DNA from 2 places in the Kitasatospora sp. NPDC048194 genome. Region 2 is predicted to be linked to the other one. Evidence: predicted binding sites of a transcription regulator. Region 2 holds the regulator's gene; the other holds the start of a gene.
The links. The regulator HspR, encoded in region 2, represses chaperone genes until heat shock. The targets are predictions, from matches to a motif close to TTGAGNNNNNNNNNCTCAA.
Positions count from the first base shown of each region.

Region 1: lon (endopeptidase La) is a predicted target of HspR. The motif match lies at 1,521-1,539, and genes of this name have one in related genera.

Region 1 covers NZ_JBIDAK010000001.1:333,719-337,104, reverse strand. Annotated here, with positions in the region: gene lon (endopeptidase La) at 1-1,498, opposite strand, end outside; gene ACGF07_RS01665 (rhomboid-like protein) at 1,835-2,653, opposite strand; gene ACGF07_RS01660 (response regulator transcription factor) at 3,216-3,386, shown strand, end outside.
Region 2 covers NZ_JBIDAK010000006.1:20,346-23,731, forward strand. Annotated here, with positions in the region: gene ACGF07_RS10185 (helix-turn-helix domain-containing protein) at 1-920, opposite strand, end outside; gene ACGF07_RS10190 (heat shock protein transcriptional repressor HspR) at 1,130-1,657, opposite strand; gene dnaJ (molecular chaperone DnaJ) at 1,665-2,810, opposite strand; gene grpE (nucleotide exchange factor GrpE) at 3,034-3,386, opposite strand, start outside.

The DNA of each region.
Region 1 (3,386 bases), on a different contig from region 2:
CGAGCCGGACCAGCTCCATCCGGTCGAGCAGCGGCTCGGGGATGGCCTCCAGCACGTTGGCGGTGGCGAGGAAGACGACGTCGGAGAGGTCGAGCTCGACCTCCAGGTAGTGGTCCCGGAAGGTATGGTTCTGCGCCGGGTCCAGCACCTCCAGCAGGGCGGCGGCCGGGTCGCCCCGGTAGTCGGAGCCGACCTTGTCGATCTCGTCGAGCAGGACGACCGGGTTCATCGAGCCGGCCTCCTTGATCGCCCGCACCAGACGGCCGGGCAGCGCGCCGACGTAGGTGCGCCGGTGGCCGCGGATCTCGGCCTCGTCCCGGACGCCGCCGAGCGCGACCCGGACGAACCGGCGGCCCATGGCGCGGGCCACCGACTCGCCGAGCGAGGTCTTGCCGACGCCGGGCGGGCCGACCAGCGCCAGCACCGCGCCGCCCCGGCGGCCGCCGACCAGCCCGAGCCCCTGGTCCGCCCGGCGCTTGCGGACGGCCAGGTACTCGACGATCCGCTCCTTGACGTCCGCCAGACCGGCGTGGTCGGCGTCCAGCACGGCGCGGGCGGCGGCGATGTCGTACGCGTCCTCGGTGCGCTCGTTCCAGGGCAGCTCCAGGACGGTGTCCAGCCAGGTGCGGATCCACGAGCCCTCGGGCGACTGGTCGGACGCGCGCTCCAGCTTGTCGACCTCCTTGAGGGCGGCCTCGCGGACCTTCTCGGGCAGCTCCGCGGCCTCCACCCGGGCGCGGTAGTCGCCCTCCTCGTCGGCCGGGTCGCCGTTCAGCTCGGCCAGCTCCTTGCGGACGGCCTCCAGCTGCCGGCGGAGCAGGAACTCCTTCTGCTGCTTGGCCACGCCCTCCTCGACGTCCTTGCGGATGGTGTCGTTGACCTCCTCCTCGGCGAGGTGGTCGCGCAGCAGGGTCAGCGCGTACTCCAGCCGGGTGACCTGGTCGGCCTCCAGCAGCACCTTGAGCTTCTGCTCGGCGGTGACGAAGGGCGCGTAGCCGATGTTGTCGGCGAGCTCGCCGACGCCCTCGATCTGCGCCACCCGGTCGACAATCTGCCAGGCGCCGCGCCTGCGCAGCCACTGGGTGGACAGCGCCTTGTACTCCTTGACCAGCTCGGCGGCCCGCCCGGCCACCGGCATGCCCACCGAGGACTCCCGGAACGGCGTGGTCTCCACCCAGAGGGCGGCGCCCGGGCCGGTGGTGCCGGCCCCGATCCGGACCCGGCGCACGGCGCGCACCAGGGCGGCCGGGTCCCCGTCGGCGAGGCGGCCGACCTGCTCCACCGTGGCCAGCGTGCCGACCGCCGCGTAGGAGCCGTCCACCCGCGGCACCAGCAGGACCTGCGGCTTGCCGGAGCCGTCGGCCGCGGCGCGGGCGGCCTCGACGGCGGCGCGCACCTCCGTGTCCTTCAGGTCCAGCGGAACGACCATGCCCGGGAGCACGACCTCGTCGTCGAGCGGCAGCACGGGCAGGGTGAGCGGAGTGGACGTCGATGCCATGATCTCTCCCCAGTCAGTGAAGTTGAGTCGATGGGACTAAGCCTTCACGGGCGCCGGATGTTCCCGACACTTTGTTCGCCGTGAGCGAACGAGGAGGGCGCCGGACGGGCGACGGGATGCTCCGTCAAAAGTCCGTGCGATGGCCGGCCGGAAGCACCGCCGGGGACCGCAGGAGGAGCCGGCCGAGGGCGCCGTCAAGAACGGGCCCGAGGGGTTCCCCCGAAGGCGGGACCGCTCGCCCGGCGCGCGGTGGACGGGTCCGCGCCAGCGCGCGGAGGACGGCCCGCGGCAACGCACGGTGGACGGGCCGCGCCGGCGCACGGCCGACGGTCCGGGTCAGCGCGCGGCGGACGGCCTCGCCCCGCCGGGCGCGGCGGCGGGGACGGTGGGGACGGCGGGAGCGGGGACGGACGGGGCGGGCCCGGCCGCCGAAGCCGTCCGGGGGCGCGACCGGGGCGGGCGCCGCTCCGCCCCGCGCAGCCAGCGCCACAGCGCCACCCCGGCGAGCACCGCCGCCGGGTGCCCCACGGCGGTGACCACGTCCTTCTCGGCGGCGATCTGCTGGGCGATCATCAGACCCGCACCGCCCAGCGCCAGCACCCGGGCGGGCCGCGGGAGCAGCCCGGACACCGCGCCGAGGCAGGCGAGCACGCCGTAGCTGACCCCGATGTCCAGGTCGCGCATCGCCCCGGGCGCCATCCGCCCGGTCTCCACCGCGGCGATCACCACCCCCTGGGAGAGCAGCGTCGCGGTGACGTGCCCGATCGCGAACACCGCCGCCGCCCGGGCCGACCCCACCCTGCGCTCCAGCGGCGCCAGGGTGAGGGCGAAGCCCCACAGGTAGGGCATCCACACGTCCCCGGCGATCCAGAACCCGCTCAGCGCCAGGGCGCGCAGGGGATGCTGGAGCAGGTTGTGGCCGTCCGAACTGGACGCCTCCCGCAGCCGCTGGACGAGTTCCGGATCGGCCAGGCCCGCGAAGGTCGTGGTGGCGCCCACCACGGCGAGATATCCGAGCGTGAAGGGATTGCCCCGGGGCGTCGGGAGCCGTTCCACCAGCCACTCGAGGACGCCGGTGCGCAGGCCGTGGCGGAGCATTCCGTACGGCGCCCGCGCGAGCGCGTTACGGCCGGCTCCGTCTCGCAGTCCAGCCATGCCGCCTCCGCTCCACGCCCGCAGCCACCGGTCCTCGCCGCAGCCCAACGTACCGGCGCGCGGCTCGGTTTCCTCCGGGCGGGGCGTTGTCGTGCCCACGGTACGTCGAGGTTCTGAAAGGCACCTGGGAAAAGGCCGTGAAGACGGTTGCGGCCGCCACCGGTCCGATTACCGACTTTGGTCCAGACCTTCTGTCGATTAACGCGTCAGTAGGGCCGCTGACCGGCGACTTGGTGTCAACTCCACTGCATACGTACCGTTACGCAGAGAAAATTCGCCGGGTAAGGTATCGGCCCGTGCCCACTCGTGCAGTGGGTCCGAGGGCGACCCGGTGGTCGGCCCACGGGCCGGAAACGTCCGGTCCACCTGCCGGAAATCATCCGCTGTCCGTACGCTGCGAGGTGCGCGGGAGAAGCGGGCGGGGAACCACCCGTCCTCCACTCTCCCGGGCGCGCGACGGGACGGCGGACCCGGCACAGTCCACGACGGAACAAGACTACGAGCGGAGCCCCGCCATCCCCACAGGTGGCCGGCCCGCAGCCCTGGGGGCGGTGGCGTGACCGTGACAGAAATTCAGCAGGACAACCACAACACCGGCGGCGCGGTGAGCAGCCAGCGCAGAGTGCTGGTGGTGGAGGACGAGCCCACGATCGCGGAGTCGATCGCGGCCCGACTGGGCGCGGAGGGCTTCAAGGTCGCCGTGGCCCACGACGGCCCGGGCGCGGTCGACGGA
Region 2 (3,386 bases):
TCCCTCATCTCGGCGATATGCCGGGCGAGCGTCCGCTCACTGATGCCGAGCCGCCGCGCTATGACGCGGTGGTTCGTTCCGGAGAGCAGGAGCTCGATGATGGTCTGCCGGAGTTGCGACACGACCTGACGCGGGACCGTGCGGTCCCCCTCGAACTCGAGCGCCCTGTTCCAGCTCCGCTCGAAGACCTCCTCGGCGAGGAAGTTGATGACGGCGGGGTCGTAGATGAAGGCGGCGATGGTGTCGCCCGCCACGGGAATCACCGCCAGCTTCCGATCGACCACGATCAGCCTGGTGTACGGCTCGTCGAGGGTGCGGAACTGCCAACCGGCCTTCGCCAGCTGGGCCACGTAGTCCCTGGTCGGCTGGTGGTAGCGGGTGCTCGCGTGGTAGATCGTCCGCATCGACGCGCCGTGCCGGAGCATGTCGAGATCGCGGTCCAGGAATGCGGTCAGCAACTCGGCCGGGCGCGGTCCGCCCGGTTGCATGGCGAGTCCCTCCGTCCACCCGCTGGCCGCGGATTGCTGGAGCCGTTGATTGATCAGGGCGCGGCCCCGGACGTATTCGATGGGACCGCCGGATTGGTTCGGTGCGTGGAAAGCCTCGGCGAGTTCGCTGAGCTCCGTCGGCAACGCCACCGCGCGGGACAGAAGGTCGAGCGCCTGCCGTTGCCACGTCGAACTCAGGCTTGCCGACAGCTGTGTCGGGTCGACGGCGAAATAGGCGTCCGGCTCTTCGTTGTCGAGAATTAGCAGCCCGAGGTCCAGCAACTCCTGGAGGGCGGAATCCTCGCCGGAATCGCAGGCATTCCGGCTCAGCCGACCGCTCTCGCTCACGGCCTTCAGATAGAGCGTGCGGGCATCCTCCGACAGGACGCGGAGTCCGCCTGGCGCGGCACCTGCTCCTTCTCGCCCACTCATTCTTGGTCTCCCTGTGTTGACCGGACAAGTTAGTCAACGCGACGGATGGCTACTGCAGCAAGGATCTTATGCGGCTTGCAGGATCCGGTCGGAGTCGTCCCAGGTGGCGATCGCCCCCCTTGCCGCAGCACTCTCTCACCACACGCCAGCCGCCGGCACCCCCCGAACAGGAGGGAGCCGGCGGCTGGCGGAGCAGGCGGGCCCGCGGGTCAGCGCTTGGGGCGCCAGACGACGAGGGCGCTGGACTGCGGGGTGGGGGGCTGGTACGGGACGAGGTCGCGGCGGTAGGACGCGTGGACGGCGGCCTCGCGCTGCTGGAGCGCGGCGGCGGCGCCCTCGAGGGAGTCGACCAGTTCGGTGATGCGGGACTGGAGGGCGGCGACCTGGTTCTCCAGCTCGATGATCCGCTTGATGCCGGCCAGGTTGATGCCCTCGTCCTGCGAGAGCCGCTGGACCTCCCGCAACTGCTGGATGTCGCGGGCGGAGTAGCGGCGGCCGCGACCGGCGGTGCGGTCGGGGCTGACCAGGCCGAGGCGGTCGTACTGGCGCAGGGTCTGCGGGTGCAGGCCGGACAGCTCGGCGGCCACCGAGATGACGTACACCGGGGTGTCCTCGGTGAGCACGTACTGCGGCGGCGCGGTGGCGGCGCGCCGGGTGCGGCGGGGGCCGTCGCCGGGCAGGCCCTCGCCGAGCCCGGGGCCGATCGGGCTGTCGGGTGTCATCGAGTCGGGGTTCATCTGGTCGTCACGCTCCCTTCGCCGCCCGGAACAGGGCGGCTCGTGGGTCGTCGGAGGCGGTGGCCTCGCGGTACTGCTCGAGGGCGTTCAGCGCGTCGCCGGTGACGTGCTGCGGCACCACGACCTCGACGGTGACGAGGAGGTCGCCTCGGGTGCCGTCCTTGCGGGTGGCGCCCTTGCCGCGGGCGCGCATGGTGAGACCGTTGGCGCTGCCCGGGGGCAGCTTGAGCTTGACGGTGGGGCCGCCGAGGGTGGGCACCTCGATGGTCGCGCCGAGGGCGGCCTCGGGGAAGGTGACCGGGACGGTGACGGTCAGGTTGTCGCCCTTGCGCCCGAAGACCGGGTGCGGCTCGACGTGCACGGTGACGTAGAGGTCGCCGGGCTGGCCGCCGCGCTCGCCCTGGGCGCCCTTGCCCTTGAGCCGGATCCGCTGGTCGGCCTGGACACCGGCCGGGATGCGGACCTGCATGGTGCGGGCCGAGCTGGCCCGGCCGCTGCCGTGGCAGTCGGTGCACGGGTCGTCGACGATCATGCCGCGGCCGCGGCAGTCCTTGCACGGCTCGGAGAGCGCGAAGGCGCCCTGGCCGCGGCTGACGGTGCCGGCGCCGACGCAGGTCGGGCAGACCCGCGGGGTGGTGCCGGACTTGGCGCCGGTGCCGTTGCAGGTCCGGCAGGGAGCCTGGCTGGTCATCCGCAGCGGCACGGTCGCGCCGTCGACCGCCTCCTCGAAGGAGAGCGTCACCTCGGTCTCGACGTCGGCACCGCGCCGGGGCTGGGCCTGCCGGGCGCCGCCCCGGTTGAAGAGGCCGCCGAAGACATCGCCGAGGCCGCCGCCGCCCTGGCTGCCGCTGAAGAGGTCGCCGAAGTCGAAGCCGTAGCTGCCGGTGCCGGGGCCGCCGGTGCGGAAGCCGCCGTTGGCGAAGAGGCTGCGGGCCTCGTCGTACTCCTTGCGGCGCTTGTCGTCGGAGAGGACGTCGTACGCCTCGGAGATGTCCTTGAAGCGCTCCTCGGCCTTGGCGTCGCCCTTGTTCGCGTCCGGGTGGAACTCGCGCGCCAGCTTGCGGTACGTCTTCTTGATCTCGGCGGCGGTGGCGTCCTTGGGCACGCCGAGGACCTTGTAGTAGTCCTTCTCGACGAAGTCCTTGCCGCTCATGCGCCCACCTCGCTGCGCCCGGCAGCCGCTGAGCGGTCCGCGCACCCCTGGATGGTTCGCTCGCTGCGCTCGCTCACGGCTCCCGCCACCTCCCGATGTCCATCGTCACTGTGCTGTCAACAGCCGCTGGAAGAAGAGCCGTTGACAGCGCGCTGCGGAGCCGGCCGCTCGACTTGCCGGCGTTCGACTCCGCAGCGCACTGGTTGTCAGCTGTCACAGGTTGTCAGCTGTCCGAGCCACCGTCGGACTCGTCCGTGTCGGCGGGCTTCGCCTCGGCGTCCGGGGCGGACGTCGTCTGGGTGCCCGGCTGGGGCTCCGCGACGGCGACCATGGCGGGGCGGATGATCCGCTCGCCGATGCGGTAGCCGGGCTGGAGGATCTGCACACAGGTGTCCACGGTGACATCCGAGGAGTAGCTGTGCATCAGTGCCTCGTGCTGCGTCGGGTCGAAGGGCTCGCCCTCCTTGCCGAACTGCTGGAGGCCCAGCTTGGCGACGACCGTCTCCAGGGACTCGGCGACGGACTTGAAGCCGCCCGTCACCTCGCCGTGCTCGCGGGCGCGGCCGATGTCGTCCA